2 regions of the Bradyrhizobium sp. CIR48 genome follow, and region 1 is predicted to be linked to the other one. Evidence: predicted binding sites of a transcription regulator. Region 1 holds the regulator's gene; the other holds the start of a gene.
The links. The regulator LexA, encoded in region 1, represses DNA repair genes until DNA is damaged. The targets are predictions, from matches to a motif close to TGTTCNNNNTGTGTTCNG.
Positions count from the first base shown of each region.

Region 2: ruvC (crossover junction endodeoxyribonuclease RuvC) is a predicted target of LexA. The motif match lies at 2,861-2,878, and genes of this name have one in related genera.

Region 1 covers NZ_JACIHG010000001.1:1,081,021-1,085,502, reverse strand. Annotated here, with positions in the region: gene GGD66_RS05310 (GAF domain-containing protein) at 1-371, opposite strand, end outside; gene GGD66_RS05305 (hypothetical protein) at 590-1,024, opposite strand; gene lexA (transcriptional repressor LexA) at 1,557-2,258, opposite strand; gene glp (gephyrin-like molybdotransferase Glp) at 2,434-3,645, opposite strand; gene GGD66_RS05290 (hypothetical protein) at 3,872-4,078, opposite strand; gene GGD66_RS05285 (HAD family phosphatase) at 4,248-4,482, opposite strand, start outside.
Region 2 covers NZ_JACIHG010000015.1:41,420-45,901, reverse strand. Annotated here, with positions in the region: gene GGD66_RS35425 (methyl-accepting chemotaxis protein) at 1-1,725, opposite strand, end outside; gene GGD66_RS35420 (YebC/PmpR family DNA-binding transcriptional regulator) at 1,936-2,682, shown strand; gene ruvC (crossover junction endodeoxyribonuclease RuvC) at 2,909-3,436, shown strand; gene ruvA (Holliday junction branch migration protein RuvA) at 3,433-4,050, shown strand; gene ruvB (Holliday junction branch migration DNA helicase RuvB) at 4,071-4,482, shown strand, end outside.

The DNA.
Region 1 (4,482 bases):
TGGGAGAGATCAGGATCGTTGTGCCAGAGCTCGATCGCGCCGACATGCGCCTCGTCGTCGCCGCAGAACAGCACCATCACGGCTTGCAGGAATTCGCCTGCAAACAGCGGCACCGCCACGCCGCAGGTGAGGCCGGCCGCGACGGCCTGATCGGTTCGCTTGAAATAGGAGTTGGCGAATTTCGTGAGGATGACGGGATGGCCGCAGGCCCAGGCCTTGCCTGGAAGCCCCTCGTCATATCCGAAGTGCAGCTCTTCGCTGACGGCCTTGAACGCGGACAGCCCTTCATCGTAGAGGCCGCCGCCGAATTCCAGCCGCATGCGCGTCCGGTCAGGCACCCAGAGTTCAACGACGCGAATGAAGGTTTTCATCGAGCGTGTCCGCCGCCTCAAACCACGACAGCATCGGTCATTTGGCTGCGGAGCGGACGTTCAAAATTCAGGCAGCACGGCTCAAACTTCGTGCGGCGACGAGGCGAGGCGGCGGCGCTCGCCGATCGAATTTCATGAAACAAAAACCCACCGGGCTCGCCGGCCTCGGCCGGCGACGGCATTTCAATCCTTGCCCTCGGCCTATCGGGCGGAGGGCGTCAGCCGATCGGCAGTCGTGTGACCGTCGGGCGACTGTCGGCGATGATCTGCGGCTTGTGCTCGCGCTCGCCGATCGGCTGGGTCACCGGCAGTTGCAGCACGGTTGCGCGCTGGCCTTCGACCAGTTGCGTCACCAGCACGGATTTGCCGTCCGGGAATTCGATCGCGTCATGATGGCGATCGGGAATGTGCGGATCGATCTTGCCGAACTTGCCGACGCGGGAGTTGACGGTGCGCGTCCAGATCCAGCGGTTGTCGTAACGGACGTCGTCGGCGAAGGCGAGCTCCGTCCCCGGCAGCAGGCAGACCGCGACGGAGAGATCGGCTTCGGAGGCGAAGCCGCGCGTCGAGGTGCCGCGGAATGTTGTCGTAACGATCGTCTCGCCGACTTCTGCGGGGCGCGTCGCGACGGCATGCAGGCTGTAGTCACACATCGGGTGCTCCTCAATGCAGAGATAGCGACCCGCACCTCTTTCGGAGGCGCAGGCCCCTACCAGAGTGGAAGCACGTGACGGTCTGCTCGGTTGTAGGCAAATCTGCGGCTGGGATCCGCGAGCCCCGATCACATTATCTTTTCCATCTTTTCCGAATTTGTTAGGAACAAAGTCGGCTTCCGTGCATTTGGCAGCCGCGTCTCGACAACCGCGCCTGTCAACGACCGGCGGAGTGATGCGCTTGCGCAGCAACGGCTTGCGATGCTGATGTTGCGATCAGCGTTGCTGCGGTTGCACTCAAACGAGCTGCGCATTTGGGCCGTCCCCCTCGAACTCGAAAGGCCGCGAAGCGATGTTGCGTCGCGCGGCCTGCCGAGGATGTCGCGCAAGGAGGAGGGGCCGGACAATCTGTGCGATACCAGAAAGACTATCCAGCCGGAGCGGACCGTTATCCGCTCCAATCTCTGATCGGCGAGGCCGATCGAAGGCGCGCGCGAGGCGCTAAAGACTTCGGTATCGAGTACTTCCGGTATCAGTACTTGCGGTAAAGCCCGATCAGCTTGCCCTGAATCTTCACGCGGTTCGGCGGCAGGATGCGCACCTCATAAGCGGCATTGGCGGGCTCCAGCGCGATCGAGGCGCCGCGGCGGCGGAAGCGCTTGAGCGTGGCTTCCTCGTCGTCGATCAGTGCCACCACGATGTCGCCGGTATCGGCGCTCTCGTTGCGCTGGATCAGCGCCATGTCGCCGTCGAGGATGCCGGCCTCGACCATGGAATCACCGCGCACTTCGAGCGCGTAATGCTCGCCGGAGCCGAGCATGTCGGGCGGCACGCTGATCGTGTGGCTGCGGGTCTGCAAAGCCTCGATCGGAGTACCGGCCGCGATGCGGCCCATCACGGGCACCGCAACGGGTCGCTCGCCCTCGTCCGCGGACGGGCTGGAGCTCGCGCGTAGCTTGCCGAGATTGCCCTCGATGACGCTTGGCGTGAAGCCGCGTCGGTTGCCGGCGGCAGCCTGGAGCTCCGGCAGCTTGATCACTTCGATGGCCCGGGCGCGGTTGGGCAGGCGGCGGATGAAGCCGCGCTCCTCGAGCGCGGTGATCAGGCGGTGGATGCCTGACTTCGAGCGTAGGTCGAGCGCATCCTTCATCTCGTCGAAGGACGGCGGCACGCCGCTTTCCTTCAAGCGCTCGCTGATGAACCGCAGAAGCTCGTATTGTTTGCGCGTTAACATCTCGAACAAAGTCCCCCGGTTGATGTCGTTCGATTCCGAGACGATGAGTTCAGCGATAAGCCGCTACATCTCGAAACAAATCATGAACGGACACTATATGTTCGATATGTGTTCCGCAACTGCTTAATTTACCGTGAACAGAACGAAACTCACGGAATGCGTGTGGCCGCGCAGTTCAGACGGGGAGCCGCAACACCTCGCAGGGGCTGCCGGCCTCGGCCTTCGGCGCAAACGGTGCGCGCACGAGAAGTACCTGTGCTGCAGCAAGATTCGCAAGCAGAGAGGAGTCCTGATGGCTGACGGGAAGGGCAACGAGCGTGCCGTCGTCGCGCTTTTCCAGGCGCGCGCGCAGATAATCCTCGCGCTGGTCGTTGGCGCCGAGATCGCGGCCCAGCACGACGCGCTCGCGATGATGATGAATCACCGAACGGCCCGACAGCGCGCGAATCAGCGGCACCATGAACAGGAAGGCGCAGACGTAGGACGACACGGGATTGCCGGGCAGGCCGATGACGCCCATTGCCCCTAACCGTCCGTGCATCATCGGCTTGCCGGGCCGCATCGCGATCTTCCAGAACGCCATCGCGATGCCTTCGTCCTTGAGCGCCTGCTGGACCAGATCGTGGTCGCCGACCGATGCGCCTCCGGTCGTGACCAGGATGTCGGCGCCGCTTTCGCGCGCGCGGCGGATGCCGGCGGTGGTGGCCTCCAGCGTATCGGCGGCGACACCGAGGTCGATGGTCTCGGCGCCTTCGCTGCGGGCGAGCGCGTGCAGGGCATAGCCGTTGGAATAGACGATCTGGCCGTGCCCGGGCGTTGAGCCCGGCATCACCAGTTCGTCGCCGGTGGCGAGAATCGCGACCTTCGGACGGCGGCAAACGGCGAGCTGCGGGTGGTTCATTCCGGCGGCGAGGGCGAGATCGCGCTCCGTCAGACGGGTTCCCTTGCGCAGGAGAACGTCGCCCTCGCGGAAATCGACGCCGGCGGGGCGGATGTGCCGACCCACGATCGCGGCTTCCTTGATCGTTATGTGCTTGCCTTCGGCGATCGTGTCCTCCTGGATCACGACCGCATCCGCGCCGTCCGGAACGACGCCGCCGGTGAAGATCCGCACGGCTTCGCCGGCGCCGACCTTTCCCGTGAACGGACGGCCCGCCGCGACCTCACCGATCATTGTCAGCGTGGAATCCATTGTTGCCGCATCGGCCGCGCGCACGGCATAGCCGTCCATCGCCGACATCGCCTGGGGCGGCTGGGTGCGCCGCGCAGCGACGTCCTGCGCGAGCACGCGATGGTAGGCTTCGTCGAGTGAAACCATCTCTGGAGGCAGTGGCTCTGCACCCGCCAGCACCGCAGCAAGGGCGTCGGAAACCGGCATCAAGGCCACGGCGAAACTCCTGCTCGGCACGTTTGGATGAAATGTTCCGACAGTCTTCTAGCCGAGCGCGGGGGCAGAGGCAAAATGGCGGAGCGGGCAGGATTTATCCTGCCGCTTTAGCCCTGGATGGAAGGCAGGCTCAGGCTTGGCGTGGCATGATCCAGAGAGCGAGACCGATCGGCAGGAGGGTGGCCATGGCGAGGACGAGAATGACGAGCGCCACAGCCAGCATCGCTCAACTCCCGCTCGGCCGGTCCGGCCCGGCGTCCAGCGCGACGTCGGGAGCCTTCGGGCCTTGATCCTTGTCGGGCAGCGGATCGGCCTGGGATTTCAGGTCGGCGGCCTTGCTGATCAGCTTGGCGGAAAGGTCAGAATCCGAGGTGGTTCTTGCGAATTCAAGCAGAAGAGAGGCTTGCTTGGTGAGATAGGTTTTGCCCAGCACGTGCATAAGTCCGGTGTAGAAGTCCCAACGGACTCAAGAGTCCGTAAGGGGCCATTCCGTTCCCGGAACTCCGTACAAAAATGCACAAAGCGCTCTGGTTCCTCATTTTGGGCAAAATTGGTTCCGGAAGACTTGTGCGACGTTGGCGTCTCCCGCTGCGCGGAGATCGTCAGATGCCCAACGCCGTCAAGGCGTTCCCGACGTCGCGCGGCGACGTCACATGCACCGCTGTCAGTCCGCGCGACCGCGCGCCTTCAACATTCTCGGCGAGATCGTCGAAGAAAACGATACGTCCTGCGGGCACGCCGATGGCGGCGACGACATGGTCGAAGGCTTCCGCATCCGGTTTGCGCAGGCCGATGCTGGACGACAGATATAGCGCGCGGAAATGGCCGAGCAGTTCG
Region 2 (4,482 bases), on a different contig from region 1:
GAATCCACCCCAGTGCCGGCCCTGCACGCGGATCGGAACGTCGATCTCGCGCATCATCACCGTATTCCCGTTGCCCATGTCGCGCGCATAGCTCTGCACCAGGTACGAGCGCAGGTTGCGTGCGGCCGCCAACCCCGCCGGATCGTTGAATATCCTGCGGTTGCGACTATTGGCTGTGTTCCAGGCGACGTCGCCCGGTCGCTGCGAGTGCGAGTAGATCTTGTTGTGCACCGGCAGGAAGCCGTTGCGGTCGACCATGGCGCAGAACGCCATGCGCTGGTCCTTGGCCAGAAAGACCTCCTGGAACGGCGGCAGCGCGCGGTCGGCCCAGTCGAGATATTTCGTGCGGTATTGCTGCGGATTGGTTCCGGCGATTTCGGCGTAGTCGGTGTCGAAGAGATCGTCGATCCCCACTTCGCCGCGGGCAAGGGCCTGCTCGAAGATCTTGGTCAGCGCGTTGCCCGCTTCCATGGCGCGGGTGACGAACTCCGTGTTCTCTTCGTGGATCGCCCAGAGCCTGTCCTCGATCTTTTCGCTGAGCTCGGCATTGGGACCGACGAATTGCGCGCGGGCCCCGGCCTTGGATTGCTCGATCACGCGCAGGCGGCAGGCGCCGACGGCTTCGAGGGTGCCTTCGATCATCGCTTGCGGTGCAAGCCGGCCCGCATCCGCGCCACCGATCAGCACGCCCTCCATCGAGATTTCATAGACCGGCATCACGCCGCGCGCGGTTTCGAGCTTCAGATGGCAGGGCAGCCGTTCGGTCTTGCGGCGGTCGTCGTGCTCGCTCTGGCGGAGCAGCACGGCGCAGCGCGATTTCAGCTTCTGTGCGAAGGTGGTGACGGCTTTGCCGGCACTGGCGACGTTCTCGCCATGGCTCTCGGCCGCCTTGGTCGCGGCATCGATCTCGGCTGCGCTCTCGCCGACCGAGACGATGAACTCCGAGGCGCTCGCGGCGTTGCCGGAAACTTCGCTGGTGGTGGCGTTCTGTTCGGCGACCGCGCCGTTGACGGTCTCGAAGACCGGGCGGATCGCCTCGATCGCCTGCGAAATGCGGTGCACGGCGTCCGCGGAGCCGGCGGCGTCGCGCTGCAGCGCGTCGATCTTCTTCGTAATCTCTTCCGTCGCCCCTTGCGTCTGCACCGCGAGGGCCTTGACCTCGGTTGCGACGACCGCAAAGCCTTTTCCCGCAGCGCCCGCGCGTGCGGCCTCGATCGTCGAGTTGAGCGCGAGCAACGTCGTCTGCCGCGCGATCTGTGCGATCAGATTGACGACATTGCCGATGGCGGCGGAGGATTCGCGCAAGCGATCGACATTGGCGCGGGCTTCCTGCGCCGCGGCGCTGGCCTCGTCGGCGAGCTTGCCGGCCTCGCGAACCTGCGCCCCGATCCCCAGCGCGGACTGGGTGAACTTGTCGGCGGCATGAGCGAAGGTGGAGGCGGTCGACTGCGCGGCATTCGTGCGGCCGGTCAGGGCGTCGGTGCGGTCGCGGATGGCGGCAAGCGTCGATGCGGTCGCTTCGGCGCCGCCCGCCACCGAATTGGCGGCGCGCTCGAGCTGGCGGATCATCGCGCCGAGCTCGAGTTCCAGCAATTCCAGGATTTCCCGGGCCGAATCACCTTCGGCCGGGGCGGGCTCGGACTGGGCCACCGGCGGTGCGGCCTCTGCGGCTGCCACGGGCGCGGCCATATCCGGCAGACGCTTCCGAAATAGTCCGAATGCCATCAGGTCTCTCTTGTCGGGGGACGCTCGGAGGTTATTTTCGCAGGCTGGAATGAAGTCAGGGTTAACGATGCCTCACCTCTGGCCAGGGGCCTGTACGGTGTTACCTTAAAGTATCCGAGACCCTTTCATTCCGGTGGGTTGGCGGCCTATAAGGCCGCGTTTCCCACCCTCATTGGCGTACGATTCCAAGAGATCCCCGAGAGACCACGCATGGCCGGACATTCCCAATTCAAGAACATCATGCACCGCAAGGGGCGGCAGGATGCCCAGAAGTCGAAGCTGTTCGGCAAGCTGGCGCGGGAAATCACCGTCGCGGCCAAGCTGGGCACGCCCGACCCCAACATGAACCCCCGCCTGCGCGCCGCCGTGATCGCCGCGCGGCAGGAGAACATGCCGAAGGACAATATCGAGCGCGCCATCAAGAAGGCGCTCGGCAGCGACGGCGAGAACTATGACGAGATCCGCTACGAGGGTTATGGCCCCGGCGGCGTTGCCGTCATCGTCGAGGCGCTGACCGACAACCGTAACCGCGCCGCCTCCGACATCCGCTCCTTCTTCACCAAATCGGGCGGCAATCTCGGCGAAACCGGCTCGGTGTCCTTCATGTTCGATCGCACCGGAATCATCGAATACGACCGCAGCGTCGCCTCCGACGACGCCGTGCTCGATGCCGCGATCGAGGCCGGCGCCGACGACGTCGTCTCCGGCGAAGCCGGTCACGAGATCTACGCCTCGACCGAAGGCTATCGCGACGTCGCCAAGGCGCTGGAAGCCAAGTTCGGCGAGCCGCGCAAGGCCGCGCTGATCTGGAAGCCGCAAAACACGGTCGCGGTCGACGACGAGACCGGCGAGAAGCTGCTCAAGCTGATGGACCTGCTCAACGAGCACGACGATGTCCAGCACGTCTACGCCAATTTCGAGGTCTCGGACGCGCTGATGGCGAAGATGGGTGGGTGATCACCAGCTCCGCATTCCGCTGTCATCGCCCGGCTTGACCGGGCAACCCAGTATCCCAGAGACAGCAATGGGAATACGGAGAAGCCGCGGCGTACTGACCCGCCTTCGCGGGGTATGACGCCCGGAGTCTGTGGTGGGCGGTGCGGCTCACTAACGCCCCCACTTCCCCTGTTACTTCCGTTCTGTTTCTGTTTCCCCCACGGCAGCCAGCCGCTATCACTGGCCCATGACTGCGCTCCCGATTCGTGGCCCCGTTCGCATCATCGGCATCGACCCCGGCCTGCGCCGCACCGGCTGGGGCGTGATCGAGGCTGAGGGCAATCGCCTCATCTACGTCGCCTGCGGTTCGGTGGAACCGCCGGACGATTTGCCGCTGGCGCGCCGGCTGCTCGCGATCCATGAAGGGCTCGCGGCCGTGCTCTCGAACCATCAGCCGATGGAAGCCGCGGTCGAGCAGACCTTCGTCAACAAGGACGGCGTTGCGACGCTGAAGCTCGGCCAGGCCCGCGGCGTCGCCATGCTGGCGCCCGCAATGTTCGGCATCTCGGTCGCCGAATACGCGCCGAACCAGGTCAAGAAGACCGTGGTCGGCGCCGGCCATGCCGACAAGCAACAGATCGCGATGATGCTGAAGATATTGCTGCCCAAGGCCGAGCCGCCGTCCGCCGACGCCGCCGACGCGCTCGCCATCGCCATCACCCACGCCCATCACCGCCAGAGCACCGCGCTCAGGTTGAAGGTGGCGGGGCTATGATCGGCAAGCTCAAGGGCCTGATCGATTCCTATGGCGAGGATTTTGTGCTCCTCGACGTCGGCGGCGTCGGCTATCAGGTGCACTGCTCGACGCGCACGTTGCAGCATCTGCCCAAGCCGGGCGAAGCCGCCGTGCTGTCGATCGAGACCTATGTCCGCGAGGACCAGATCAAACTGTTCGGCTTCCGCACTGACCAGGAGCGCGAATGGTTTCGCCTGCTCCAGACCGTGCAGGGCGTCGGCGCCAAGGTCGCGCTCGCCGTGCTCGGCACGCTGGCGCCGGCCGATCTCGCCAATGCCATTGCGCTCCGCGACAAGGCCGCGGTGGCGCGCACGCCCGGCGTTGGTCCCAAGGTCGCCGAACGCATCGTCACCGAATTGAAGGACAAGGCGCCGGCTTTCGCCAATGTCGATCCGGCTGTGGTGCATCTTGCCGGCGCTGTCGACGACCAGCGGGCGCCGCGGCCCGTCGCCGATGCGATCTCCGCGCTGGTCAATCTCGGCTACGGCCAGCCGCAGGCAGCCGCCGCGATTGCGTCGGCCTCGCGCAGCGCGGGTGAAGGCGCCGAGACGGCGCAGCTCATTCGCCTCGGCCTGAAGGAACTGGCGAAGTGAGCGATCCCAAGGCCTCCCGCATGGTCTCGCCCGAGCGCCGCAGCGACGATGTCGGCGACACCGCGCTGCGCCCGCAGTCGCTGTCCGATTTCGTCGGCCAGCAGCAGGCGCGCAAGAACCTCTCGATCTTCATCGAGGCGGCGCGCAAGCGCGGCGAGGCGCTGGATCACGTGCTGTTCGTAGGTCCCCCCGGCCTCGGCAAGACCACGCTGGCGCAGATCGTGGCCAAGGAGCTGGGCGTCGGCTTTCGCGCGACGTCAGGGCCGGTGATCGCCAAGGCCGGCGATCTCGCAGCTCTCCTCACCAATCTCGAAGAGCGCGACGTGCTCTTCATCGACGAAATTCATCGTCTCAGCCCTGCAGTTGAAGAAGTGCTCTATCCCGCGATGGAGGACTTTCAGCTCGACCTCATCATCGGCGAGGGCCCGGCGG